DNA from 4 places in the Labrys neptuniae genome. Region 1 is predicted to be linked to each of the others. Evidence: riboswitches for the same ligand, from Rfam matches in the RefSeq annotation. Region 1 holds a riboswitch; each other region holds the start of a gene.

What was found. A riboswitch is a leader RNA that binds a small molecule or an ion and turns the genes downstream of it on or off. The one in region 1 is predicted to bind cobalamin.
Region 2: it holds a riboswitch for cobalamin, as region 1 does, so the genes downstream of both, bluB (5,6-dimethylbenzimidazole synthase) here and ABXS05_RS11675 (ABC transporter substrate-binding protein) in region 1, are expected to answer to the same signal.
Region 3: it holds a riboswitch for cobalamin, as region 1 does, so the genes downstream of both, ABXS05_RS28040 (CbtB domain-containing protein) here and ABXS05_RS11675 (ABC transporter substrate-binding protein) in region 1, are expected to answer to the same signal.
Region 4: it holds a riboswitch for cobalamin, as region 1 does, so the genes downstream of both, ABXS05_RS20910 (DUF1636 family protein) here and ABXS05_RS11675 (ABC transporter substrate-binding protein) in region 1, are expected to answer to the same signal.

The regions. Positions count from the first base shown of each region.
Region 1 covers NZ_JBFNQD010000003.1:194,230-201,323, reverse strand. The annotation lists gene ABXS05_RS11690 (acyl-[ACP]--phospholipid O-acyltransferase) at 1-19, opposite strand, end outside; gene recQ (DNA helicase RecQ) at 194-2,038, opposite strand; gene ABXS05_RS11680 (CobW family GTP-binding protein) at 2,320-3,288, shown strand; cobalamin riboswitch at 3,360-3,589, shown strand; gene ABXS05_RS11675 (ABC transporter substrate-binding protein) at 3,782-4,825, shown strand; gene ABXS05_RS11670 (FecCD family ABC transporter permease) at 4,827-5,849, shown strand; gene ABXS05_RS11665 (ABC transporter ATP-binding protein) at 5,846-6,649, shown strand; gene ABXS05_RS11660 (class I SAM-dependent methyltransferase) at 6,684-7,094, shown strand, end outside.
Region 2 covers NZ_JBFNQD010000003.1:698,167-705,260, reverse strand. The annotation lists gene ABXS05_RS13970 (phosphotriesterase family protein) at 1-307, opposite strand, end outside; gene ABXS05_RS13965 (ABC transporter permease) at 325-1,332, opposite strand; gene ABXS05_RS13960 (ATP-binding cassette domain-containing protein) at 1,329-2,144, opposite strand; gene ABXS05_RS13955 (ABC transporter substrate-binding protein) at 2,429-3,370, opposite strand; gene ABXS05_RS13950 (cupin domain-containing protein) at 3,664-4,284, opposite strand; cobalamin riboswitch at 4,422-4,602, shown strand; gene bluB (5,6-dimethylbenzimidazole synthase) at 4,646-5,383, shown strand; gene ABXS05_RS13940 (TerB family tellurite resistance protein) at 5,431-6,066, shown strand; gene ABXS05_RS13935 (hypothetical protein) at 6,059-7,094, opposite strand, start outside.
Region 3 covers NZ_JBFNQD010000014.1:68,026-75,119, reverse strand. The annotation lists gene ABXS05_RS28060 (efflux RND transporter permease subunit) at 1-891, opposite strand, end outside; gene ABXS05_RS28055 (efflux RND transporter periplasmic adaptor subunit) at 907-2,073, opposite strand; gene ABXS05_RS28050 (UDP-glucose dehydrogenase family protein) at 2,517-3,833, opposite strand; gene ABXS05_RS28045 (histidine phosphatase family protein) at 3,951-4,505, opposite strand; cobalamin riboswitch at 4,543-4,689, shown strand; gene ABXS05_RS28040 (CbtB domain-containing protein) at 4,720-4,932, shown strand; gene ABXS05_RS28035 (CbtA family protein) at 4,951-5,721, shown strand; gene ABXS05_RS28030 (J domain-containing protein) at 6,192-6,788, shown strand; gene cobS (cobaltochelatase subunit CobS) at 7,071-7,094, shown strand, end outside.
Region 4 covers NZ_JBFNQD010000007.1:235,179-242,272, reverse strand. The annotation lists gene ABXS05_RS20925 (xanthine dehydrogenase family protein molybdopterin-binding subunit) at 1-1,932, opposite strand, end outside; gene ABXS05_RS20920 ((2Fe-2S)-binding protein) at 1,937-2,392, opposite strand; gene ABXS05_RS20915 (putative sulfate exporter family transporter) at 2,584-2,949, opposite strand; cobalamin riboswitch at 3,045-3,261, shown strand; gene ABXS05_RS20910 (DUF1636 family protein) at 3,370-3,753, shown strand; gene cobW (cobalamin biosynthesis protein CobW) at 3,750-4,784, shown strand; gene cobN (cobaltochelatase subunit CobN) at 4,784-7,094, shown strand, end outside.

The DNA.
Region 1 (7,094 bases):
ACATCAGCGATGCGAGCATCGGTGTGGTTCCTGGATGGGCGCGTACCGGGCGCGGGAGAATCGCATTTTAAGTTAGCGTTCGTTCACTAACTTAAAATGTATGGTAAACGGCGTCAAGGAGGGGAGGGCTGGCTCATGTCCGGCCTGTGCGCCGCCGCACAGTGGCGTGAACCAGCGGTACCGAGCCGTCATCCTAGCCCTCGCGCCTGACGACTTCCAGGAAGACTTCGCCATAGCGCTCCAGCTTTGCCTGGCCTACGCCAGGCAGGGCCAGAAATTCCGGCAGGCTGCCGGGGCGCTCGCTCGCCATGGCGCGCAAGGTGGTGTCGGCGAAGATCATGTAGGGCGGCACGCCCTGCTCGCGGGCGAGGCGGCTGCGCTCCGCCCGAAGGGCAGCAAACAAGGCGCCGTCGCGTTCCGACATCTCGATCTCGCCGCGCCGGGCGCGTTTGGTCTCGGTGCTCTTGCGGGGGCGGTCGCGACGGAAGACGATCTGCCGCTCGCCCTTGAACACGGCTCGCGCCTCCTCGGCCAGGATCAGGGCGCCATGGGCCTCGTGGTTGACATTGACGAGGCCGGCCGCGGTGAGCTGGCGCAGCACCGACTGCCAGGTGCGCGCCTCGATGTCCTTGCCCGCCCCGAAGACGGGCTGGTTGTCATGGCCGAAGCGCTGGACCTTCTCCGTGACCTTGCCGGTGAGCACGTCGATAATATGGGCGGCACCGAACATCTGGCCGGTGCGGTAGATCGCGGCCATCGCCTTGACGGCGGCATCGGTGCCGTCCCAGCTCTCGACCGGCGAAAGGCAGGTATCGCAATTGCCGCAGCGGCCGGGATGGGTCTCGCCGAAATGGGCGAGGATTGCCTTGCGCCGGCACTCGGCGGTTTCGCAGATGCCGAGCAAAGCGTTGAGCTTGCCGAGTTCGACCCGCTTCACCGTCTCCGGCGCATTGCCCTCCTGGATCATGCGGCGGCGCTGCACCACATCGGCCATGCCGTAGCTCATCCAGGCATCCGAGGGCAGGCCATCGCGGCCGGCGCGGCCCGTCTCCTGGTAATAGGCTTCCACCGAAGCGGGGATATCGAGATGGGCGACATAGCGCACGTCAGGCTTGTCGATGCCCATGCCGAAGGCGACCGTGGCGACCAGGCAGAGGCCTTCCTCCTCCAGGAAGGCGTCCTGGTTGGCGCTGCGAACAGCTGCTTCCAGGCCGGCATGATAGGGCAGAGCGCGGATACCCTGCTCGTTCAGCCATTGCGCCGTCTCCTCGACCTTGGCGCGCGACAGGCAGTAGACGATACCGCTATTGCCTTTGTGCCCGGCCAGGAAGGCGAGCAATTGCCGGCGGGCATTGTCGCGCTCGACGATGGCGTAGCTGATGTTGGGCCGGTCGAAGCTGGTGGCGAAGACCTCGGCCTGGTTGAGGCCGAGCCGCTCGATGATGTCGGCACGGGTAACCGGATCGGCCGTGGCGGTGAGGGCGATGCGCGGCACGCCGGGGAAGGACGCGGCGAGGCCGCCTAGCTCGCGATATTCGGGCCGGAAGTCGTGGCCCCACTGGCTGACGCAATGGGCCTCGTCGATGGCGAAGAGCGCGATGTCGGCATCGGCGATCAGGGCCTGGAAACCTTGCGTCGCCACGCGCTCGGGCGCGACATAGAGGAGGTCGAGCTTGCCGTCCATCAGGGAACGGCGGACCTTATAGGCCTCCTCGCGCGACAGGGAGGAGTTGAGCGCCGCCGCCCGCACGCCGGCCTGCTTGAGTGCCTCGACCTGGTCGCGCATCAGCGCGATCAGTGGCGAGACCACGATGCCGACGCCGCGCCGGCACAGAGCCGGGATCTGGTAGCACAGCGACTTGCCGGCTCCCGTCGGGAACAGCACCACCGCATCGCCCCCTCCGGTGACATGGCGCACCACCGCCTCCTGCTGGCCGCGAAAGGCGGCGTAGCCGAACACGCTATTGAGGATGGCGAGAGGATCTCGCGGAGAGGAGAGGGTCATGCCGGCAGGATGCACCTTGGTGCCTGATTCCATTGCAGGGTGAAGCGTGAGGCTTATCCGACAAGGGCCGTGATTCGAAAATTTCCCGCATGGATTTCCTCTGCTGGCAGACAAATCCGGTGGAATGATCACGGTCGAGAATGCCAGCAAGCCTCTGCCCACCTGCGTGGCGATTGCTGGGGTGACGATGGTGAGAGCTCACTTGCGATTGTGATAGTTATGTTATAACGTTTCATATAAATCAAAATTCAATGAGGCCTCTCGGCAGCGACATGCTGCGGGGCATCCGCAACGGATCAAGGAATTCCGACATCATGCAGCCCGCGCCGCAGACACCCGTCACCGTCCTCACCGGCTATCTCGGGGCAGGCAAGACCACGCTTCTCAACCGTATCCTGACCGAGAGCCACGGCAGGAAATATGCGGTCATCGTCAATGAGTTCGGCGAAGTCGGCATCGACAATGACCTTGTCGTGGATACCGACGAGGAAATCTTCGAGATGAACAATGGCTGTATCTGCTGCACGGTGCGCGGCGACCTCATTCGCATCATCGAGGGCCTGATGCGTCGGCGCGACCGCTTCGATGCCATCCTGATCGAGACGACCGGGCTGGCCGATCCCGCACCGGTTGCCCAGACGTTCTTCGTCGATGACGATGTGCGCGCCAAGACCCAGCTCGACTCCATCGTCACCGTGGTCGACGCCCGGCATTTGCTCGGCGAGATCGAGACGGCGCATGAGGCGCAGGAGCAGCTTGCCTTCGCCGACACGATCCTCCTCAACAAGATCGATCTGGTCACGGCAGAGGAACTCGATCGGGTGTTGAAGCGGATCCGTCGCATCAATCCCACCGCCACTCTCCACGAGACCCGGCGTTGCGACATCGCGCTCGACAAGGTGCTCGGCCGCGGCGCGTTCGACCTCGACCGTATCCTCGAAGCCGAGCCTGATTTCCTCGAGGGTTTCCATGACCACGACCATGACGATCATGTCGGCAGCTTCGCTCTCGTGTCCCAGGAGCCGCTCGATCCCGGCAAATTCATGCCCTGGCTCAACATGATCGTGCAACAGTTCGGCACGGACATGCTGCGCCTGAAGGGCATCGTCGCCTTCGATGGCGATCCGCAGCGCTTCGTCGTGCAGGGCGTGCACATGCTGCTCGAAGGCGATCATCAGCGTGCCTGGAAGCCCGAGGAGGAGCGCCGAAGCCGCCTGGTCTTCATCGGGCGCAACCTGCCGAAGGACGTGATCGAACAGGGCTTCCTGGCTTGTCGGGCCTGACGCGGGAAGGCAGGGCACGGCATCAGGGGCCGTTCGCTTTGCATATTCGCTTGACCGCGGTCGTGACGCCCCGATAACTGTGCGGTGACGGTTCCCGTCGGGTGCGAGCCCGTCGGGAGTAATAGGGAACACGGTTCGGCTTTCTAAATGCCCATGCCGTGGCTGCCCCCGCAACTGTAGGCGGATTGCCAAGTATCCCCGTGGCGCGAAAGGCGCCATGCCACTGTGGGTCTCCCATGGGAAGGCAGATGCAAGGCCTTTATCCGCGAGCCAGGAAACCTGCCGTCATATCGATCAATCCCATGTCACGGGCGGGGATGCCCGGAACAGGAGACAATGTGACGTTTCTTCCCGACGTTTCGGGCGCTTGCCCGCCTGTTCCCTCCGCTTCGCACGCTCACGTCCTTTGCCACAGCCTGGCCTGAGGAAACCTCACGGTATTCGGCTGGTGCTGAAGACCGCTGCTTCCCTTATCGCGAAACGAGAGAACGTCATGATCCTTTCAACGAGCAAGGCCCGCTGGTCCAGCTTCGCCGTCATGCTTGCGGCCAGCTTCGGCTTGGCGCTGGGTATCGATCCGGCGGCTGCGCAGGCAACGAAATATCCCCTCAAGCTCACCAATTGCGGCCGCACCGTCACCTTCGAGCATGCGCCGCAGCGCACCGTTTCCGTCGGCCAGAGCAGCACGGAGGTTCTCTATCTCCTCGGCCTGGCCGACAAGGTCGTCGGCACGGCGGTGTGGTTCGGCCCTGTATTGCCCGGCTATGAAGCGGCCAATGCCAAAATTCCGCGTCTGGCCGACAATGATCCGAGCTTCGAAAGCGTGATCGCCAGGAAGCCGGATCTTGTGACGGCGCAGTTCCAATGGCATGTCGGGCCCAGCGGTATTGTCGGCAAGCCCGAGCAGTTCGAGGAACTTGGCATCCCGACCTATGTTTCGCCCGCCGATTGCGTCGGCAAGGACAATTCCAGCGGCGGCGACGGCACGCGCGGCACCCTCTTCACCATGGATCTGGTCTATCGGGAGATCACCGAGCTTGCCGAGATCTTCGACGTGCAGGAGCGCGGGGCGAAAGTCGTCGCCGAGCTGAAAGCGCGTGAGGAAGCCGCCCGCCTCAAGATCGCGGCCGGCGATGGCAAGGTCTCCGCCGCCTTCTGGTTCTCGAGCGCCAAGGTCGACGTCGATCCCTATATGGCCGGCAAGAACAGCGTGCCGGGCTATATCATGTCCGCGTTGGGTGTGCGGAACGTCGTGGAGAGCGAGGAGGAGTGGCCGAGCGTCGGCTGGGAGACCATCGCCAAGGCCGATCCGACCATCATCGTCGCCGGCCGGATGGATCGTCGCCGCTATCCGGCCGACGACATCGCCGTGAAGCTCAACTTTCTCAAGACCGATCCGGTGGCAAGCCTGATGCCGGCGGTCAAGCAGGGCCATGTCGTGGAGATGGACGTGCAGGCGATGCAGCCGAGCGTGCGCGTCGTCGAGGGCATCGAGATGCTCGCCGATGCCATCCAGCGTTTCGGCCTGAAGCGCTGAGATGAATCGCCCCGTCACACGATTGCTGGCGATCGGGATGCTGGCGCTGGCGGTGCTCGTGCTGGCCCTCTGGCTGGGCGCCGCCATTGGCGAGACGGCCATTCCGATGGACGTCGTCGCCAAGACGGCTGCCAACCGCCTGTGGGGCGCCGGCTATGGTCTGGATCGCATCGATGAAGGCATCGTGTGGAACTACCGGCTGAGCCGCGCGGTCGTCGCGGCCTGCTGCGGCGCGGCCCTGGCGTTGTCGGGCGTCGTGCTGCAGTCGCTGCTGCGCAACGTCCTGGCCGACCCCTATGTCCTCGGCATCTCAGCTGGGGCATCGACGGGAGCGGTCGGGGTCGTCATCCTCGGCCTCGGGGCAGGGGTCCTGAGCCTGCCCGCCGGCGCCTTTCTCGGTGCGCTGACGGCCTTCGGCTTCGTCGCCTTGCTGGCGATGCGCTCGGGCCGCGGCACCGGCGCGGTGATCCTGGCCGGGGTCGCCGGATCCCAGCTCTTCAATGCCCTGACCTCCTTCATCGTTACCAAGGCGGCCAATGCCGAACAGGCGCGCGGCATCATGTTCTGGTTGCTGGGCAATCTCTCGGGTGTACGCTGGCCCGACGTCTGGCTGGCGCTGCCGGTCACGGCCGTAGGGCTGCTGGTCTGCCTGTGGCATGCCCGCGCGCTCGATGCCTTCACCTTCGGCACGGAATCGGCGGCGTCCCTCGGCATCTCCGTCCGGCGCGCCTATGTCGTGCTCGTCGGTGTTGCGGCGATGATGACGGCCGTGATGGTCAGTATCGTCGGATCGATCGGCTTCGTCGGGCTGGTGATCCCCCATGCGGCGCGGATGGTTGTGGGCGTGCGCCATGGGCGCCTGCTGCCGGCCAGCGCCTTGATCGGCGCCGTCTTCATGATCATCGCCGACATTCTGTCCCGCATCATCATCCCCGGCCAGGTTCTGCCGATCGGCGTGATCACGGCTCTGGTCGGTGCGCCGGCTTTCGCTCTCATCCTCAGCCAAAGAAAGGCGACGGCATGAGCCTGTCGGCCCACGATCTGTCCTGGTCGGCTGGTGGGGTCTCGATCCTGCACGGAGTATCGCTGGAGGTCCGTCCGGGCGAGTTGCTCGGCATCATCGGCCCGAACGGTTCGGGCAAGACCAGCCTGATGTCCCTGCTGGCCGGCATTCGCCGTCCGCAGGGGGGGCAGGTGCTTCTCTCGGGCCAGCCGCTCCATGGCCTCGCTCGCCGCGAAGTCGCACGCCGCATCGCCCTGGTCGAACAGCAGGCCGAGACGGCCGAGCGCATTACCGCCCGCCAGGCCGTGGAGCTTGGGCGAACACCGCATCTGGGGGCCTTCACGCCCTGGTCGAACCAGGACGATGCCATCGTCGACCTCGCGCTCGAGGAGGTGGCGATGACCGCCCTTGCCGGTCGCCTGTGGCACACGCTCTCCGGTGGGGAACGCCAGCGCCTCCACATCGCTCGTGCCCTGGCGCAGCAGCCGGAGATCCTGCTTCTCGACGAACCCACCAATCATCTCGATATCGGCCACCAGATCGGCCTTTTGCATCTGGTGCACCGTCAGAACCTCACCGTGGTGGCGGCCCTGCATGACCTCAACCACGCGGCGATGTTCTGCGACCGCATTGCCCTGATGCAGGCGGGACGGATCGAGGCGATCGGTCCTCCGTCCGAGGTGCTGACGGCGGCGCGCATCCAGTCGGTCTTCGGTGTCGCCGCCGAAATCGTTCGCGACGGCGCGGGAGGCTGCTTCATTCGCTATCGGCATCCGGATCTTCCGGCACCGCGGGCGGGCTGGATCGCGGCGGCGTCATGACCCGCATCCGCCAACAGATGGAGAGAACCGTCAGATGACCAGCACCGGCACCGCGAATTACGATCTCAAGGAAGAGATCCGCGATTACTGGTCGGGGCGGTCGGAAACCTTCGACCGCGCCTTCGGGCATCACATTCCCGAAGGTCCGGAATTCGAGGCCTGGGCTGCGGCGATCCGCGATCATCTCGGCAGCGATCCGCGCCGGGTTCTCGACCTCGCCTGCGGCACGGGCGAGATCACCAAGCTGCTGCTGGCGCTCGGCCACGAGGTCACGGCCCTGGATTTTTCCGAGGCGATGCTGGCTGTCGCCCGGCGCAAGCATGCCGGGCGACAGCGCCTGCGCTTCCGGCTCGGCGACGCCGAAAACACCATGGAACCGGAAGGCGCCTATGATGCCGTCGTCTGCCGGCATCTGGTCTGGACGCTGACCGAGCCGCAGAAGGCC
Region 2 (7,094 bases), 500 kb from region 1:
CCTGGAAGCGCTTGAGCTCGGACAGAGCGAGGTCGCTGTCGTCGAGCGAGACATTGTCGCGGTTCATATAGGGGTTCATCCGCAATTCGCCGATGATCTCGATATTCACCGCCTGCTCGGCGATCGCCTGCTCGTCCGGGTGGCACGGGCATTTCCAGGTGCGGGCGCCGTCGAGCAGGATGTGCTCGTGCATCAGGGTGATGCCGAGATCGTCCACCGGCACGGGGCCGAGCACGGTCATGGCGGTGCCGGATCGGATGCCGATCGGCTTGCGTTCGGCGGGACGGGGCTGGAACAGGTGATCCATGCTCAGTGGCTCCATGCTCAATGGCTTCTCATGGCGCCCTTGAACAGGCGGAAATTGAGCCAGATGGCGATCAGGATGATCGAACCGGTGACGATGGGTGTCAGGAAGGGCGACATATGCGCCAGCACCAGGCCGTTGGCGATCACCGCCACCGTCAGCGCCCCCAGCACCGTGCCGACAACGGTGCCGCGCCCGCCGAACAGGCTGGTGCCGCCCAGCACCACGGCGGCGATGACGTCGAGCTCGAAACCCTGGCCGGCATTGGAGGAGCCGGAGCCGAGGCGCGCCGCCAGGATGACGCCGGCGGCGGATGCCGCCATGCTGGAGAGGATGTAGACACACAGCACCACGAAGCGGGTGTTGATGCCGGCGCGCCTGACGGCCTCGGCATTGGCGCCGACGCCGGTGACATAGCGGCCGAAGGGCGTCCGGTTGAAGACGAGGAAGGCGATGACCAGCACCACCAGGGCGATCAGGGCCGGCACGGGCATGCCGAGGAACCAGGCCCGGCCGATCGCGGTGAAGGGACTCTGCGCCTCGACCGGGATCGAATAGCCTGCGGTGATCAGGAGTGCGAGGCCGCGGATCACCGACAGGCCGGCCAGCGTGACGATGAAGGCGGGGATGCGCTCATAGGCGATGAAGAAGCCCTGTATGGCGCCGATCACGCCGCCCATCGCCAGCATCAGCACGATGACGAGGGGCCAGGGAATGCCGGCCTGCAGGGAGGCCGCCGACAGGGTCGCGGCGAGCGCCAGAACCGAGCCGACCGAAAGGTCGATGCCGCCCGTGGTGATCACGAAGGTCATCGCGGCCGCCACGATCAGCAGCGGTGCCGACTGGCGCACGATGTTGAGGAGGTTGGGGGCGGTGAGGAAGGCCTCGGTCCAGATCGAGAAGACCAGGCAGACGAAAATGAAGAACAGCGCGATCGAGATGATGCTGCCGTTCGCCATCGCCTTGTCGCGCCAGCGGGCCTTGTGGACGCGCGGGCGATGGGCGGGCGTGGTGGATGAGGCCGTCATGCGCGAGCTCCGTTGTCCTTGGAGGCGTTGTCCTTGGGGGCTCCGGCGGAGCGGGCGTTGAATTTGCGGCCGACGATGAGGTTGACCACCTCCTCGATATTGGTGTCCTCGATCCGGCGCTCGGCGACGTTGCGGCCCTCATACATCACCTGGATGCGGTCGCAGACGAGGAAGAGGTCCTGCAGGCGGTGGGTGATCAGGATCACGCTGACGCCGCGGGCGCTGACGGTGCGGATCAGCTCGAGCACCGCCTCGACTTCGGCGACGGCCAAGGCGGCCGTAGGCTCGTCCATGATCAGCACGGAGGGGTTGAAGGAAGCCGCGCGACCGATGGCGATCGACTGGCGCTGGCCGCCGGAGAGGTTCTCGACCTTCAGCCTGGTATCGGCGATGACGATGCCGAGCTTGTCGAGCATGTCGCGGGCCTGCCCATGCATGCGGCGCTGATCGAGGAAGGGCACGCCGAGGATACGGTGCCGAGGCTCGCGGCCGAGGAAGAGATTGCCGGCAACGTCGACGCTGTCGCACAGCGAAAGGTCCTGATAGACCATCTCCACCCGCGCGGCGCGGGCATCGGCGGGGGAGGCGAAGGATTGTACCTTGCCGTCGATCTCGATCGTGCCGGAGTCGGGGATCACGGCGCCCGAGAGCACCTTGCTCAGGGTCGACTTGCCGGCACCGTTGTCGCCGACCAGTCCCAGCACCTCGCCGGGCCTGAGCATCAGCGATACGTCGTCCAGGGTCTGGATCGTGTTGTATCGCTTGGAGATACCGGTCATCTTGACGCGGTAGGGTTCGCCACTGTCCATCATGGTTCCGCCTGGCAATGAAAAGTCTGTCCCGAGGCTTCGGGAATGAGACTTCACAAATCTCGAAAGCTCGCGCTGCCCCTCACCTTACCTCTCCCCGTAAGAACGGGGCGAGGGGGCGCAAGCGTTGTGATCGATTCTTGAGCCCTGTCATCTCGCCCAACGGTTGGGCGAGATGAGATCTTTTCGGTATGAAATGCGCGATCGAAGTCCCCTCGCCCCGTTCTTACGGGGAGAGGTAAGGTGAGGGGCAGCGCGACCTTAATCAGGAAATCGCCGTCGGCCCGTTACTTGAACATGCCCCGGAACTTGTCGACGTTCTCCTTGGTGACGATCGTCACGGGAACGTTGATGATCGGCTCGATCTTCTCGCCCTTCTTGAGCTTGGTCAGGGCTTCCACCGCAGCCTTGCCTTCGCCGGCCGGGTCCTGTTGGATCACGCCGGTCACCCAGCCCTGGTCGATGCCTTCGATGGCCTGCTTGGTCAGGTCCCAGCCGAAGACCTTGACGCCGTCGGTGCGCCCCTGGCTGGTCACGGCGGAGACGGTGCCGAGCAGGGCGGGCTCGCCGGTGGCGTAGAGCGTGGTCATGTCGGGGTTGGCCGTCATCAGGTTCTCGGCGGCACTCAGCGCCACGTCCTGCACGTTCTGGCCGTCGACGGTGTCGAGGAAGGTGACCTTGAGGCCGCTGGCCGTCACCGCCTTCTTGAAGCCGTCCAGCCGCTGGTTCTGGATATAGGAATTGAGGGCGCCGACCACGCCGATCTTGGCGGTGCCATTCAGCTTGGCCTTGACGTAGTCGGCATAGAACTTGCCGATGTCCTCGCCCGCCTTGAGATTGTCGACGCCGACGAAGGAGACATTGTCGCCGTCGGGAATCTGGGCATCGATGGCGATGACGGGGATGCCGGCCTTCTTGGCGGCGGTGATGGCGGGCTTCACGCCATTGACGTCGATGGCGATCAGGATGATGCCGTCGACCTTCTGGGTGATGTAGTTCTCGATCGCGTCGTTCTGGGCGCTTGGAACATTGTTGGCGTTGAAGATGACGAGCTTGGCGCCGGCCGCCTTGGCGGCGGCTTCAGCGCCTTCGTTGATCTGGTTGAAGAACAGGGCCTGCTGGTTGATGGTGACCAGGGCGAAAGTGTCGGCCGAAGCGGACACCGATCCGAGGGACAGCGCCAGGGCTGCCGCCGCCGCGCAGCCGGCGAGATATTTTGAAAGCCGCATTTCAATTCCCTTCATGGATGGCCCGTGCCGGGCTCATTCTCAGTTCTGACATCCGCATCATTCAAGAGACTTGAATTCATGTCAAGTTACTTGAATGACGGTTTGAGGGATTCTTGAAAAGCCGACGGCACAGAGCCTGGAGAAGAAGTGCTTATGTCATCCCCGGCGGGACCAAAGGCCCCGGGAAGGGGATCCAGGGCCAGGGGCTCCATTTTTGCCCCTGGATTCTCTTCCCGCCGCCTTCGGCGGCGCCGGGAATGGCAGAGGTGTTTTATTGGCTCCTCGAGGTTTCCTCAGAAGGTGGCGGGCGTGTTGACCCAGAAGATGCTGGCGCGCTCGGTTCCGGTGTTGCGATACCAGTGCGGCAGTTCGGACTTGAACACGAAGGTATCGCCGACGGAGAGCTTGAAGGTGCGCTCGCCGACCATCAGCTCCACGGTTCCGGCCAGCACATAGCCGACTTCCTCCCCCTGGTGCTGGATCGGTCCGGCGCTCTCGCCGCCGGCCTCGATATGGTGGATGTTGCACTGGAGAAGATGGCCGGGCGAATAGGGGATCACCCGTTCCAGCGAAATGCCTTCGCCGCGCCGGAGCGGGTCCAGCGAGATCAGCGGGCGCGTGCCGGCGCGAAAGACGATGCCCTCCTCGCTGTCTGATTCCTCGAACATCCAGCCGATATTGGTACCGAGCACCTCGACCAGGCGATGCAGCATGGGCAGGGAGGGGGAGGCCTTGCCGTTCTCGATCTTGGACAGCAGGCTTTCCGAGCACTCCGCGGCCGTGGCCAGGGCCTTCAGCGTCAAGCCCCTCGTCTGCCGGGCTAGGCGAAGGCGGGTGCCGAGCCGCACGGGATTGGCCTGTTCCAGGGGATCGGGCTGATCGCCGGCGCGCCGTTTGAGATCGATTTTGTTCATTTCGCGATTGCCAGGATGCGTCATTGCCCGAAAGCCTAGCCGACGATTCTAGGCCACAAGCCTGCACCCTGTCCACTTCGCCGCCGGCAGCTCGGCATCAGCGCCCCAAACGGCTGGGCAGCCGGCACCTCCCATGCTACACCCGCAAGACCTTCGGTGCCCGCTTGCGGGAGAATCGGGAACGCGGTTTGAAGCCGCGACGTGCCCAACGCTGTAAGGGGGACTATCCGGGCAGGTTTCAGGCCACTCGCTCTGCGGGGAAGGCGTCCGGATGGGTGGATCCCGAGTCAGAAGACCGGCCGGAGGCGATAGATCGGCGTGCGCGGACGGCGCGGCGATTGCCATCGCAAGGGGAATGACGATGGACCCATCCAACGAGGCGCTCGCGCCCTCGGGGCCGTTTTCGCCGGCCGAACGTGAAGCCGTCTATCGCGCTATCTTCACCCGGCGGGACGTTCGCAGCCAGTTCAGCCCGCAGCCTGTGCCTGATGATGTCCTCGCCCGCATCCTCACGGCCGGGCATCACGCGCCCTCGGTCGGCTTCATGCAGCCCTGGAGTTTTCTCGTGCTGCGCTGCCCCGAAACCCGGCGCAAGGTGCAGGCTCTCTTCGAGGAAGCCAATGCCGAGGCCGTGGCAATGTTCCCGCCCGAGAAGCAGGCGCAATATCGCGCGCTGAAGCTGGAAGGCATCGTCGATGCCCCGGTCAATCTGTGCATCACCTGCGATCCCGACCGCGCCGGCCCGGTGGTGCTTGGCCGCACCCATGACATGGCGATGGACCGCTATTCCACCGTCTGCGCGGTGCAGAATATCTGGCTGGCTGCACGGGCCGAGGGGGTCGGGGTCGGCTGGGTCAGTATCGTCGATCCGGCGCGCCTGCGTGAGGCGCTGGGCATTCCCGAGCGGGTGGTTCCGGTTGCCTATCTGTGCCTGGGCTATGTGCACGAAGCCTATGCCCGGCCCGAACTGGAGGTGAAGGGCTGGCGCCAGCGCCTGCCGCCGGAGGCTGTGCTGAGCTTCGACGGCTGGGACGGCCGGCAGCCCGGCCATCCCTTGCTCGCCGCCATGCGGGCCGCTATGGGAGATGCAGGTTCATAGGATGGCTGGCGCAGGATGCGCACTGTCCCGATCGGATGAGACGGCCGATGGATTTCCTGCGTAAGAATGCGATCTGGATCATTGCTCTGCTGATCACCAGCCTGGTCTTGCTGGAGGGGCCGAGGGCGATCCTGATCGGAGCGTTCGTGGCCGCCGTCGTCGGCCTGTTCTGGCTGTTGCGCGGCAAGGCCCGCAAGCCGGCGGCAGCACGCCGGCTCGAGGCCGTGCCGAAGGTGGTTCCCCTCCCGCTCGACCGGGGTGCCGACACGGTCCGGCCTCAGGCGCTGGAGCGTGTCTCGCTCAAGGCCATCGATGATCCCAGGCTCGCTGCCGTCGTCCTGATGATCCAGCTCGTCCGCACCAATGGGTTGCTGACCCGGGCCGAACGGGACACCATCCTCGCCCTGATGAGCGACCCGCTCGGGATCGGCGACCGCGAGCGTATCTATGAGCAGGCCTTGCAATTGACGGATCGCGGCCGGGTGTTAACGCCGGTTGCCGAGGAATTGGTGCCGCTTTTCCGCGCCCGCCTGTCTTTGCCCGAGCGCCAGCAGCTCATCGACATGCTGACCGAGGTCGCCAATGCCTATGGTGAGGCCAGCGATTTGCAGCGCGAGGCGATCGTTCGCCTGAAGCGGCACCTGCTCACGCCGGATGCCGCAGCCGGGCGCTCGCTCAATTGAAATAGAAGGCGTAGCTCGCGACGTCGCCGCCGAAGATGCGCGTGGCCTGTCCCCAGGCCTCGGCGTCCATCACCTTGCCATTGTCGAGGTAGGGCAGGGCCCCCGGGCCGGTGATCCACAGCACCAGGTCGAAGTTGCCGGGCTGCTCGAACACCCTGGCGAGATTGATGCCCTTGGCAAAGCGCCAATGCGGCATCAAAAGCTTGCCGTCCAGCACCTCGTCGACCTGCCCGAGCAGCGCGAGCCACGAGTCGATGCGCTCCTGCGTCACTTCGAGGGAGGGGAGCACGCCGCTCTTCTGCCGTGGGCCGGGAAGCCATTCGTGGTCGTCGTCGGTTTCCTTGGCGATCAGTCCCCAGGTCTCACGATTGAGCCGGATCACCGTCTTGAAATGGCCGCGCACTTCCAGCCACATCGCCTTGTCGGCCACCGGCCAGTCTATGGTGTGTACCAGGCTGATCAGGTCGGCGATGGCATCGGTATCGCGCTTGCTGGTGCCGAACAGGGTCATGCCCAGTCCGTCGTCACCATCGACGCCATTGGCCTTGGCAAGGCCGCTGACGGCGCGCGGAAACAGGCTGCCGAAGCCGGCGTCCCAGCTGCGCGACATGTCGTGTGACAAGAGGGTCTTGGTCAGGGCCATCAGGAAGTTGCAATAGCCGCGCAGCCATTTGGCGTCGGCCGTGTCGAAGGCGACGATGAAGGGTTTGGGCTTGCCGGCATCGTCGAGGTCCGAGATCGCTGCGCCGATATGGTCGCGTTCGTCGATGGTGCCGTCGCCGTTCCAGTCGAAACGGGTGACGGAGAGATCGACCGTCAGCTTGGCAGGGCTGTCGCCGACCTCGGCCAGGGTCTGGTCGGCCTTTTCCAGATCGGCCAGGAACGTGGCGAGGATGCCGCGAAAGTCCCGATAGGTGATCGGCTGCGGATCGGGATTGGTGCTGAAGACGGTGCCCGACAGGCCGATCAAGCGCATCGCCGGCATTTCGGTGGCGAAGCCATATTTGTAGAGGGCCTGCGACAGATGT
Region 3 (7,094 bases), on a different contig from region 1:
CCTCTGCAGCACCGCGATGCCAACGGTGGGCTGGCTGTCGAGATAGAGGTTGGAGCTGTACTGCTTGGCGCCGACCTCGACGCGGGCGACGTCCCTCAGCTTGAGCAGGCGGCCATCCGGCGTCGACTTGATGATGACGTTCCGGAATTGCTCGGCATCCTGGAAACGGCCCTGGGTGGTGACCGTGATCTCGCTGGTGGTGTTGTTGGGCGAGGGCTGGGCGCCGAGCGTGCCGCCGGAGACCTGCACGTTCTGCTCGCGCAGGGCCTGGACGACCTCACCGGCCGTCAGATCGAAACTGGCCAGGCGGTTCGGATCGAGCCAGACGCGCAGCGAGGGCTCGCGCAGGCCGAAGGCGAAGGTCGAGCCGACACCGTCGACACGGGCCAGGATGTCGTTGACGTTGAGAATGGCATAGTCGGAGATGCCATAGTCGTTCAGCGAATTATCCGGCGAATAGAGCGTGACGATCAGGAGGAAGTCGGAAGACGACTTGTTGACCGTGATGCCGAGAGCCCGCACTTCGGCCGGCAGGCGCGGCTCCGCCGAGGAGACGCGGTTCTGCACCTGCACCTGGGCGATGTCGAGATCGGTGCCGGTGGCGAAGGTGACGGTGATCTGCAGCGAGCCGTCGTTGGTGGCCTGGGAGGTCTGATAGATCATCCCTTCCACGCCGTTGATCGACTGCTCCAACGGCGCCGCCACCGTCTCGGCGATGGTCTGGGCGTTGGCGCCGGGATAGGTGGCGTTGATCACCACCGTCGGCGGGGCGATCTGCGGGAACTGGGCGATCGGCAGGCCGACATAGGAAACGAGCCCGATCACCACCGTGACGATCGAGACGACGGCGGCAAAGATCGGGCGGTCGACGAAGAAATGGCCGAATTTCATGGGCTGCGCTCCCGATCAGTTCGGGTCGGGAACGAGCGTTTCCGGCACGTCCAGCTTGGTGGGTTGCGGCACGACCTCGCCACCCGGGCGGGCGCGCATCTGGCCGTTGATCAGAACCTGGTCCTCGGGCTTGAGACCCGACTTGATCACGCGGAACGAGCCGAATTTCGGCCCTAGTTCCACCACGCGCGGGTTGGCGATCTTGTCGGCGCCGACCACGATGACGGTGCGCCCCTGTGCCGACTGACTTACCGCAACATCCGGCACGACCAGCGCCTCATAGGGCTCGCCGATGGTGATGCGGATGCGCCCGAACAGGCCAGGGGCCAGGAAGCCGTCGGCATTGGCGACCTTGGCGCGAGCCGTCACGGTCCCGGTCTGGGCGTCGACCTGCGGCGCGAGATAATCGAGCGTTCCCTTATGGGAGAACCCCTTCTCGTCCGACAGGCCGATCTCGACCTTCAGCGTGGGATCCTTACCGCCGGTGTCCAGCTTGCCCCTGGAGGCCCGCTGATAGGCAAGATAGCTCGCCTCGTCGAGGTCGAAGTAGAAATAGATCGGATCGACGGCGACGATCGAAACCAGCGGCGAGGTCGAGTTGGCCACCACCAGATTGCCGCGCGAGACGAGCTGGCGGGTGATCCTGCCCGAGATTGGGGCGGTGATGGTGGCGTAGTTGAGGTCGAGTTTGGCCGTCGCCAGCGCCGCGCTGGCCGAATCGATCGAGGCGGCCGCTTCCTGATAGGCCTGGAGGTTGGCCTGGTAGGTGGCATCGGTAACGTTGCCGGTCTTCTTCAGGGCTTCAGCACGCGCCAGATTGGCCTTGGTCAGGTCGATCCGGGTCTGTGTGATCTTCACCTGGGCGGCCGCCTGGTCGACTGCGGCCTGGAACGGGCGCGGATCGATCGCAAACAGCACGTCGCCCTCCTTGACGAGGGAACCTTCCACGAAGCTCGACTTGTCGAGATAGCCGGTGACGCGTGAGGTGATGTTCACCTGCGGCCAGGCCTGGAAGCGACCGGTGAATTCGACCGATTCGGTGATCTTGCGGGCGACCGGGTTGGCCACCGTGACCGGCATGGCCGGCATTTGCTGGGCGAGCGCAGCACCCGTCCCCTCGAAGGCCGCCAATGCCAGCACGCCGGCGGCCAGCCGACCCATTCTGCGACGCAACCTCGACATGAACATCCTCGCAAGCAACGCGCCTCAGCCAAGCCGCCCGCATGGCTAATGGCCTTGTCGCGGGCACTGGAGCTGGCGTCTGGAAATTTTGCAGGATTTCCCAGCCTGCGCCGCCAGGGCAGGGTCGGAGATCCTGTTCAGCGCTCCACCGGCCGGAATCGCGGTCGAATCGCCGTGTGAGCCTTATAGTATGATAATTCTTAGCGCTTTGATCCAATCAAGATCGGCGCCCTGCAACCATGAGTTGGGACTTGGTGCAAATCCGCAACAGCACCGTCATTTCTCGCGCCCGTGCTTGACACCCGCTTGGCTACATTCCGATCGGTGCGAACCGGCGGTGCCGGCTTCACCTCAGAAACGAGGCGAGGCCCTCTCGCTGGCTTCTGAAGCCAGCAGCGCCGCGCCTGCGCCGGTTTGCGCAAATATGCGGGAATGTCGTCAGCTCAGGGCGCCGTCCCCTCGCGCCCGATGCTCTCATAGCGGAAGCCGTGCCGCTTCATGTCTTCGAGCCGGTAGATGTTGCGCAGGTCCACGATCACCGGCTGCGTGAGCAGGTTCTTGACCCGCTCGAGGTCGAGCGCCCGGAACTCGTCCCATTCGGTGACGATCACCGCGACATCGGCACCATCGAGACAGTCATAGGCACTGGAGCGATAGTCGACATCGCTCAGAACCTTGTGGGCCTCCTCCATCGCCTGGGGATCATAGGCACGAACCTTGGCTCCCTTGTCCTGCAAGGCGAGCACGATCGGGATCGAGGGGCTGTCGCGCATGTCGTCGGTGTTCGGCTTGAAGGCAAGGCCGAGCAGGGCCACCGTCTTGCCGGCGATATTGCCGTCGAGGGCCGCGATGACGCGGCGGGCCATCGCCGCCTTGCGGGCATCGTTGACGCCGACCACCGCTTCCACGATGCGCAGGGGCACGCCATGCTCCTGGCCGGTGCGCAGGAGTGCCAGCGTATCCTTGGGAAAACACGAGCCGCCGAAGCCCGGCCCGGCATGCAGGAATTTGGAGCCGATGCGGTTATCGAGGCCGATGCCGCGCGCCACCTCCTGCACATTGGCGCCGGCCTTCTCGCACAGATCCGCGATCTCGTTGATGAAGGTGACCTTGGTCGCCAGGAAGGCGTTGGCAGCGTATTTGATCAGTTCGGAGGTGCGCCGGGCCGTGAACAGCAGCGGCCCCTGGTTGAGATGGAGCGGGCGATAGACCTCGGCCATCACCTCCTTGGCCCGTTCGTCCTCGGTGCCGACCACGATGCGGTCGGGGCGCTTGAAATCCTCGATCGCCGCCCCTTCGCGTAGGAATTCGGGGTTTGAGACCACGCGGACATCGGCGTCGGGCCGGACCTCGCGGATCAGCCGCTCGACCTCGTCCCCAGTGCCGACCGGCACGGTCGACTTGGTCACCACCACCGTGAAGCCCTCGACCGCCGCGGCGATCTCGCGTACCGCCCCATAGACATAGGACAGGTCCGCATGGCCGTCGCCGCGGCGCGAGGGCGTGCCGACGGCCAGGAACACCACGGCTGCATCGCGCACGGCGGGGGCGAGCTCGGTGGTGAAGGACAGGCGCTTCTCGCGCACATTGCGCGCCACCAGATCCTCCAGGCCCGGCTCGTAGATCGGCATGCGGCCGGCCAGCAGGCCCTCGATCTTGGCCGGATCCTTGTCGACGCAGGTGACGACATGGCCGAAATCGGCGAGGCACGCCCCCGTCACCAGGCCGACATAACCCGTACCGATCATTGCAACGCGCATGACATCAATCCTGTTTGGGCGACTAACCCGTCAGAGGCGTGTCTACAAAAGGCCCGGCGACATGCCAATGACGAAAAAGGAAAAGCAGCACTGCGGGAAGGCCCAGCCGGAGCGCCTCTATGTCTCCAGCCGCAGCGACCAGCCGCGGGCAGAAGGCCTGAGATCGGCGCGCGCCAGCGGAGCGGCCTCGATGCGCCAGAAGGAACGAGGCTCGCTGCCGAGGACATGAATGATCGCCGCGCGCAACACCGAGGCATGAGTAACGGCCAGGGTGAAGCCCTCGAACCGCCCGCCATCGAGCCAGGCGCCGACCCGCGCGATCAGGGCCGCAATGCTCTCTCCGCCATGCGGGCAGGCCTGCGGATCGGTCAGCCACGCCCCAAGCGCTTCGGGCTCGGCGGCGGCCACCGCCTCCAGGCCAAGCCCCGACCAGCGGCCATGGTCGCATTCGCGCAGTGCCTCGTTGATCTCGGGTTCGAAGCCGAGGGCCTGCGCCGTCTGGCGGGCCCTGAGCGCCGGACTGCTCAGGATGCGGGTCGCCTTGGCAAAACGCCACTGCAGGTCCCGGGCCGCCTGTGCCCCCCTTGCGTCGAGCGCCTCGTCGAGCGGAAACCCCGCCGCACGCAGTGTGGGCGTCGCGCCATGGCACAGCAGGGTCAGGCGTGGCGTCATGAAGGCATTTCCCCAAGATAAAGTCGCTTCCGGAATATTGACATATCCGTGACTTGGGCTCTTATGGAAGAGCTTTGCCAAGGGTGGGAAGCCGGTGGAATTCCGGCACGGTCGCGCCACTGTGAACGGCGGCGCTGCGGCGTCAATCCGGAAGTCAGACCTCTTCCAAGGCAGCATGACTCGTAACGGGACGCGTAATCCCAAGGAGCTTTTCATGACCACCGCAACTCTGGCACCCGTCGCCCAGCAGCCGATCGCCATCCCGGTCCGCGAGATCCTGCCCTGGGCGCTCTTTACCGTGCTCCTGGCCGTGCTCGCCATCTATTTCGTCGGCGCCGAACAGGGCGCAACCTCGCTGATTCCCGGCGTCTACATCCACGAATTCGTGCATGACGCTCGCCATCTGCTCGGCTTCCCCTGCCACTAGGGCGCTTGGACACACGACATGGTTAGATCGCTTTTGATCCGGGGGATGCTGATCGGCATCCTGGCCGGACTGTTTGCGTCTGGCTTCGCCTGGGTGTTCGGTGAACCCCAGGTCGACGCAGCCATCGCTTTCGAGGAAAGCCACGCATCCGAGCCGGCGCCCGCTCCGACAGCTGCGCCGGCTCCCGGCGCTGCGCAGACGACCGCAGCCCATGAACACGAGGAAGAGCCGGTCAGCCGGCCGGTCCAGGCCAGCTACGGGCTCGTCACAGGCATGGTCGCCTATGGCGCAGCGCTCGGCGGCATCTTCGCCCTGATCTTTGCCTTCGCGCAGGGCCGGATCGGCAGCCTCAGCCCGCGCGCAACCGCCGGATTGATCGCCGTCATCGGCTTCGCCGCCATCATGGTGGTGCCGCAGATCAAATATCCCGCCAATCCACCGGCCGTCGGCAATCCCGACACGATCGGCCTGCGCACCGCCTTCTATTTCGGCTTGATCCTGCTGTCCCTCGTGACGATGGCGGCGGCGCTGGGCACCGCGAACCGGCTCGCCGCCAGCCTCGGCCGCTGGAACGCCAACCTCGTGGGGGTGGCAGCCTATCTGGTGGTGATGGTGGTGGCCATGGAGATCTTGCCGACGGTCAACGACATCCCGGCTGATTTTTCGGCCACGGTGTTGTGGAAGTTCCGTATCGCCTCACTCGGCATCCATGCCGTGCTTTGGGCAACGCTGGGGATCGCCTTCGGCATTGCAGCACAGAAACTGCTGCAGGCCCCCGCTCGCCACTGAAAAGAGGCCGGTCAACCGCGTCAAACGTCGCATTTTTACAACACTGGCCCGATTTCAGGCCGGTTTTCAAAATTTATTTCATTTCGCACTTGCGAAATGAACCGATGAGGATCACTTTAGGGACGTGGCGGATGCGCCTTTGCGCTCCCCCACTGCCCTCCTTGGGCGTTTCCTCCCTAAGACTTGGGCCGCCATTTGGGCGGCCTCTTTCTTTTTCGGGTCAGCGGACCCCATATTTCAAATTCTGCAGCGGCATTTCGCCTCGATTAACCCCAGGGCAAAGCGTGCTCAGCTATGAATGCTTGGTTGCTTTCGCTTTCTGGCTCCAAGCCATTCCCATGGATTGGCTGAAGCGTTTTTGCGATTTGATGTGCTTCGTTCAAGTTACAAAACGCTCTTGCGTCCAAGCTCGCGCTTGCCCATTTGTGTTCACCCTCGCATAGTGTGTCATTATGGATCTGGACTCGCCCTTGTTTGATCGCATCCGGGTGCGCCCAAGGGCCGAAGAGGTCCAGCCGGCGAGCGTACGGCTATGCGAACATGCCGGTTGTAGGAACGCCGGCGAATTTCGCGCGCCCAAGGGGCGCAACCGCGAAGGCCAGTTCTGGCATTTCTGCCTGGAACATGTGCGCGACTACAACAAGACCTACAATTATTTCGCCGGCCTGCCGGACGACTCGGTGAGCGCCTATCAGCGCGATGCCGCCACCGGCCATCGCCCGACCTGGACGATGGGGGTCAATCCCTGGGCCAAGAAGCGCGGCGAAGGGCCGCAACCCGGCCCCGAGATCCATGACGGCTTCGGTTTCTTCGACGAGGATCACGGCTTCCGCCGCCCGCAAGGGACGCCCGAACCCGAGAGACGGCGGCTGAAATTGCTGGAGCGCAAGGCCCTCGACGCGCTCGATCTGCCGGAAACGGCCAGCGGCCCGGAAATCAAGGCGCGCTACAAGACGCTGGTCAAACGTCTCCATCCCGATGCCAATGGCGGGGACCGATCCAGCGAAGATAAATTGCGCGGGATCATCCAGGCCTATAATACGCTGCGTAGCGCCGGGCTCTGCTGAGCGCCCGCAACACCGGCGAGGCTTCCGGGCTTGGAGCGTGTCCAATCCGGGAAATCTCCGCCAGATCGTCGAGACGACGTCGAGCGTCCCATGCCCCGCCTGGCGAGACAGGGAAATTCGGCCAAGGCGTTTTGTGATTTGAATGACCAGCTTCAAATCGCAAAGACGCGTCGAACCAGGGAGTTGGAGTAAAAGTGCGCTTTTACTCCAGGGCCGGCATCGTCCGGCCCGCTGGAACTGATTGTCGGCTGCGCCGCCCTGGCGCCAGCCAAGGAAGGCATAATGACTGACGCAACGACACCGGCC
Region 4 (7,094 bases), on a different contig from region 1:
GGCGGCCGACAGGCCATAGACGACCGCGCTCTCGATCTGCATCTCCACGGTGAGCGGATTGACGACATGGCCGCAATCGACGGCCGCCACCACGCGCTGGACCTTCACTTCACCCTGGGGACTGACGGCGAGTTCCACCACCTCGCCGACGATGGTGCCGAAGGATTCGTGGATGGCGATGCCGCGTCCCTGGCCCTTGGGCAGCGGCTTGCCCCAGTCGCTCTTCTCAGCCAGCGTATCGAGCACGGCGAGAAAGTCAGGCTTGCCTTCGAGCAGCTGGCGCCTGAAGCGGTAGGGATCCTGGCCGGCTGCCACCGCCATTTCGTCGATGAAGCTCTCCAGGGCGAAGGCATTCTGTGACGAGCCGACCGAACGCCAGAACATCACCGGCACATGGGTGTTCTTGAGGATGCAGTCGATCTGGGCCGCGCCGGAGCGGTAGGGCATGTTGGCGAGGCCCTCGACGGCGGAGGGCTCGACGCCGTTCTCCACCTTGCCCCAGCCGAGCGAGCGCTGGATGGAGCCGACGGCCGTGCGGACATGGATGGCCGCCGGCAGGCCGTCCTCGCCAAGGGCGGCCTGGAAGCGGATGGCCGCCTGGGGGCGATAGCGGTCGTGGCGCATGTCCTCCTCGCGCGTCCACACCAGCTTGACCGGCTTGCCCACCGCTTTCGACACGGTCACGGCCTGCACGAGCTCGTCGTTGACGGCGCGCCGGCCGAAGCCGCCGCCGAGGAAGCAATTGTGGATCTCGACCTGGGAGGGGGCCACGCCGGCTGCCTTGGCGGCAAGCTGGAGCGCCATGTCGGGGTTCTGCGTGCCCATCCAGACCTCGACCTTGCCGTCATGGACATGGGCGGTGCAGTTGAGCGGTTCCATCGGCGCGTGGGCGAGATGCGGGGCCTGGTAGAGAGCGTCGACCCGTTTGCCGCGGGCGAGGGCGGTGTCGACGTCGCCTTCCTTGTGCGCCGTGACGGCAGGGCCGTCGAGCGCGGCGACATAGTCGGCGTCGAAGCGCTTGCTGTCCGTTTCGGCAGCCGGACCCTCCTCCCAGATCACCGGCAAGGCGAGCGCCGCTTCCTTGGCGCGCCAGAACCGGTCGGCCACCACGGCGAGGCCGCCTTCGATCGGCACCACGGCCAGGATGCCGCGGCGGCCCTTGACGGCGCTTTCGTCATGGGATTTCACGCGGCCGCCGAAGACGGGACAGGTCACCACGGCGGCATAGACCATGTCGGGCAGGCGGATGTCGATGCCGAATTTTGCCGTTCCCGTCAGCTTGGGGGGCGTATCCAGGCGTGCCAGCGGCTTGCCGATCAGCGTGAACTGTTCCGGCGTCTTGATTGCCGGCTCCTTGGCGAGCGTGACCTTGGCGGCTTCGCCGGCAAGCTCGCCGAAGCGCAGGCTGCGATTGCTGGCCCGGTGTAGCACCTTGCCGGCATCGACGCTGCAGCTTTCGGCCGGCACCTGCCAGCGCGCGGCAGCTGCCTGCACCAGCCTCTCGCGGGCATTGGCGCCGGCCGCCTGCAGGAATTCGCGCGAGCGGCGCACGGCGCCGGAACCGCCGGTGCCCATGCGCTTGTAGACGGTGTTCTCGCGCAGGTTCCGGCTGGCCGAGGCGTATTCGGGCCTCACCCTGGCCCAATCGCAGCCGAGCTCCTCGGCGACGATCATCGGCAGGGCCGTGAAGATGCCTTCGCCCATTTCCGATTGCGCCACGCGGATGATCACGGTGTCGTCGGGTTCGATCAGGATCCAGGCGTTGATCTCGCTGTCAGTGGCCGTGCCGGTCCACGGCTCGTCGGCAATGGTCAGAGCGTGGGCGGCATCGGGGATGAACCCGCCGATCATCAGGCCGCCGGCGGCCGAGAGGCCGATGGCGAGAAAGCTGCGCCGGCTCAGCGCGGCGGAGGTGCGGTCGATCGCGTTCATGGCCTCACCCCTTCATCAGTTCGGCGGCGCGGTGGATGGCGGCGCGGATGCGCGGATAGGTGCCGCAGCGACAGATATTGGTGATGCCGTTGTCGATATCCGCGTCGGTGGGCGCTGGCGTGTCCTTCAGGAAGGCGACGGCGGCCATGATCTGGCCCGACTGGCAATAGCCGCATTGCGGCACGTCCTCGGCCAGCCAGGCCTGCTGCACCGGATGCTTGCCGTCCGCCGACAGGCCCTCGATCGTGGTGATGGTGGCGCCGTCGACGTCACCGATCTGGGTCTGGCAGGAACGGATGGCGGCGCCGTTCACATGGACGGTGCAGGCGCCGCATTGGGCGATGCCGCAGCCGAACTTGGTGCCGGTGAGGCCGAGTTCATCGCGCAGGACCCAGAGCAAAGGGGTCTCGGGCTCGATGTCGAGCTGGTGGGTGGTCGAATTGACGGTGATGGCAACCATGGGCAGGCCTTCCAGCGGCTGATGCCGGGCAGAAGAACCGGGCCCATCGGCGTCGGCCTTCTGGTGGGCGATTGCGGGAAGGCCAAATTGTGGCGGCAATCATGGCGCCGGGGTGACGGGTAACGCAGACGTGAGAGTTTGTGCAGTCTGGAAACGATCGAGAAACGTCGCCGCCCGTTCGGAAGGCCTGACTATTGCTTGAACCAGATCCGGCTGTAGCCGAGCGCGTCGCCGGCGATGGCGACAAGGACGCCGACCGAGACGAGGATAAGGCCGATCATGAAGGTGCGCACGATGCGGCGATAGACTGCTCCCTCCAGTGAAGTGGGCGAGAGCATGCCCGCCAGCGCCCAGACCTGGAAGACGATGCCGCCCCCGATGAGAAAGACGGCTGCCAGGTCTTCCGGGATCCAGGTTCCCGGCTGCGAGGCCCAGTTGTTGAGGAAGCCGAGCGAGAAGGCGAGCACGACGCCGATAGCCGTCACCGAACCGCCGCGGAAGATGACGTCGATCTTTTGCGGCTCGGGCGGCGGTGCCGGCGGCTTCTCTTCGGGCATGGCAATCTCGTTGGTGCGGCGACGTTGCTGCCCTTTATGCCGGATTTTGCGCCTCCTTTGGAAGCGGGAACATTGACAAGCCTGTCCGCGCACCCCTTATGTCAGCCACGATCGGTCTCTCGTTAAGAGAGAAGAGGGAATGCGGTGCGGATAAGAGGAGGCCGGTCGACGGCTGCCTTGGATGCCAAAGCCGCGGCTGCCCCCGCAACTGTAAGCGGCGAGCGTCCCGCCTTGAGGCCACTGGGTGACCGGGAAGGCGGCGGGAGGCGATGAGCTGCGAGCCAGGAGACCTGCCGGTCGCACTGCTGTCACCGGTCCGGGCGGGGCGCCTCGGAGGCCGGTTCCGTCTACCCGGACGATCGCCGGCCCTGCCGTCGGTCCCGCGCCCTCCATCCGCTTCGGCGGCGATGAACAGGGCCGATGCCAGAAACACCTCTTCCAGTCCGGCTGCTCGTCTGCGTGACCTGCAGGCGCGAGGGCGATGACCCCGAGGCGCCGCGCCAGGGCGCCCGGTTGCGCGATGCGCTCGCCGGCATGCTGCCGGATGACGTCGAGCTGCAACCTGTCGAGTGCCTGGGCAACTGCAAGCGCTCCTGCACGGTGGCGCTGTCGGCGCCCGGTACCTGGACCTATGTCTTCGGCGACCTCACCGCCGAGAGCGGCCCCGACATTCTCACCGGCATCGGGCTGCTGGCCCATTCCAGCGACGGCCTGATGCCCTGGCGCGGCCGTCCCGAAGTCTTCAAGCGCAGCATGATCGCGCGCATCCCACCCCTATCAACTCTCAAGGACGCCGCCGAATGAACGCGCATACCAAGGTTCCCTGCACCATCGTCACCGGCTTTCTCGGGGCCGGCAAGACGACGCTGATCCGCAACCTGCTCGCCACCGCCAATGGCCGCAGGCTGGCGCTGATCGTCAATGAATTCGGCGATGTCGGCGTCGATGGCGACATCCTGAAGTCCTGCGGCATCGAGAGCTGCCCGGAAGACGCCATAGTCGAACTCGCCAATGGCTGCATCTGCTGCACGGTGGCCGACGATTTCGTGCCGGCTTTGGAGACGCTGCTGGCGCGTCCGAACGCACCCGAGCACATCGTGATCGAGACCTCCGGCCTCGCTCTGCCCAAGCCGCTGGTCAAGGCCTTCAACTGGCCGGCGATCCGCTCGCGCGTCACCGTCGACGGCGTCATCGCCGTGGTCGACGGTGCCGCGGTTGCAGCCGGCCGCTTCGCCGATGATCCGGAGGAATTGAAGCGCCAGGCCGAGGGCGATGCCTCCCTCGACCACGACAATCCGCTCGAGGAGGTCTATGAGGACCAGCTCCTCTGTGCCGACCTCGTCGTGCTCAACAAGGCTGATCTCCTCTCAGCCGGCGAGGCCGACAGCGTGGAGAAGGACATCGAGAAGACCGTGCCGCGCGCCGTCAAGGTGGTGCGCACCTCCGAGGGCCGCATTGATGCCGCCGTGCTGCTCGGGCTCGGGGCAGCGGCCGAGAACGATCTGGAGGCGCGTCCCTCCCACCACGATCACGAAGCCGAGCACGACCACGACGATTTCGACACCTTCATCGTCGACCTGCCGGCCATCCTCGATGCCGATGCCCTGGTGGGCAAGCTGAAGGCGGCGGCCGAGGAACATGATATCCTGCGCATCAAGGGTTTCGTTGCCGTCGACGGCAAGCCGATGCGCATGCTGGTCCAAGGCGTCGGCGCCCGCTTCTCTCAGCATTTCGACCGCGCCTGGGCGCCGGAGGAAACCCGTTCGAGCCGCCTCGTCATCATCGGCGAGAAGGGCATCGACCAGGCCGGCATCCGCAAGACGCTGGAGGGATGATGCATCTGCTGCCGGCCGATACGCGTTCGCTCGATGCCAGCGAGGCCGCCATCGATCTGGGTCAGGCACCCGGCGCTATCGTGTTTGCCTCGCTGACCGACAGCGACCTCGCCCTGGCAGCCGCTTCCGGCCTCGACGATTTGCGCCTGGCGCCGCTGCAGAAGCTGCGCCATCCGATGTCCGTCGACCTCTACATCGATCAGACGGCCCGCCATGCCAAGGCGATCGTGGTGCGCCTGCTCGGCGGCCTCGACTATTGGCGCTATGGCGTGGAGGAACTGGCGGCGGCGGCGCGAACCCATGGCATCGCGCTCGCCCTCATTCCCGGTGACGACAGGCCCGACGGGCGCCTGTCTCAGCTCTCCACCGTGCCGCAGGAAGCCTTGGACCGGCTCGCGCAGTACTGGCGCGAAGGTGGCCCCCGGAATGCCCAGGCCTCGCTGCTCTATGCCGCCAGGCTGGGCGGTCTCGATTTCGGCGAGCCGGAAGCGCCGGTGGCCGTGCCGAAATACGGGGTGTTCCTCGGAGCGCGGACATCTTGTCCGCCTTTGACGGGGTGCATTGGTGAGAAAGATGCGGACAGGATGTCCGCGCTCCAAGTCGTCATCCTCTTCTACCGCTCCATCCTGCTCTCCGCTGACACTGCCCCCATCGAAGCCCTGGTGCGGGCGCTTGATGCCGAAGGCTTGGCCGCTACCGCCCTCTATGTCGGTTCGCTCAAGGATGGCGAAACGGCGGAATGGGTGCGCCGGCAGCTTAGGGAACTCAAGCCGGCGGTGATCCTCAACGCCACCGCCTTTTCGGCCCTGGACGACGATGGCGCCTCGCCGCTCGACGTAGCCGGTTGTCCGGTCCTACAGGTGATCACCTCTTCCTCGGCGCAGGAGGCCTGGGAGGCCTCGACCCGCGGGATGTCGGCCAGCGACCTTGCCATGCATGTCGCACTGCCAGAGCTCGACGGCCGCCTTTCGGCCGGCGTGATCTCCTTCAAGGCCGAACGCGAGGAGGGCGCCTTCACCCGCCTCGCCCATGCCCCCCATGACGAGCGCATCGCCGCAGTGGCCGCCAAGGCCGCTGCCTGGGCTCGGCTCGGCGCCAAGGCGCGGACGGAGCGCAGGCTTGGTCTGATCCTCTCCAACTATCCGGGCGCGGATGGCCGTCTCGCCCACGCCGTCGGCCTCGATGCGCCCGCCTCGGCCCTGGCGATCCTGGAGCGGCTCCGCGACGAGGGCTATGCGGTGGGGGACCTGCCGGAAAGCGGTGCCGATCTGCTGGAGTTGTTGGGCCGGTCATACCCTCCCCTGGAGGGGGAGGGTCGACGCATAGCGTCGGGGTGGGGTGACTGCCTCGACCGTTGTGATTCCCACCCCACCCCGAACCTGCGGTCCGACCCTCCCCCTCCAGGGGAGGGTAAGGCGCTTTCCCTCCCGCTCTCAGCCTATTCCGCCTGGCTCGACACCCTACCTGCCGCCCTCCGCGACAGGCTCGCGGCCCAATGGGGCGATCCCTCGGCCGACCCCCTTTGCCTCGACGGCGCCTTCCGCTTTGCCGGCCATCTCTGCGGCCATGTCGCGGTGGCGGTGCAGCCGGACCGCGGCTCGGCCCTTGACCGCAAGGGCGACCACCACTCGCCCGATCTGCCGCCGCGCCATGCCTATCTCGCCTTCTATCTGTGGCTGCGCCAGGCTTTCGGCATCGATGCGATGATCCATCTCGGCACCCATGGCACGCTCGAATGGCTGCCCGGTAAGGCGGCCGCGCTCTCCGCCCAGTGTTTTCCGGAGCTGGCCGCCGGAGCCGTGCCGGTGCTCTATCCCTTCATCGTCAACAATCCCGGCGAGGCGGCGCAGGCCAAGCGCCGGCTCGGGGCTGTCACCATCGGCCATCTCACCCCACCCCTGCGAGAGGCGGGCCTTTCCGGCGGCGCCATTGAGGTCGAGCGCCTGATCGACGAATATGCCAGCGCCGACGGCCTCGATCAGCGCCGCATGACCTATCTCAGGCGTGAGATCATCGAGCGGGCCATGGAGACCGGCCTCACCGCCGAATGTGGCATCGCACCCGGCCTCGATGAGGACGAGACGCTGGCGCGCCTCGATGCCTTCCTGTGCGACGTCAAGGAATTGCAGATCCGCGATGGCCTGCATGTGTTCGGACGTCGGCCGGAGGAGAGCGACCACCTCCTCGATGTCCTCGCCGCCACCAGCGGCGCGGAGGAGCGCCCGGCTTTGGCCGCGCGTCTCGACAGTTGCGGCGACAGCGAAATGGCCAGCCTTCTTGCCGGCCTCGACGGACGCTTCGTGCGGCCCG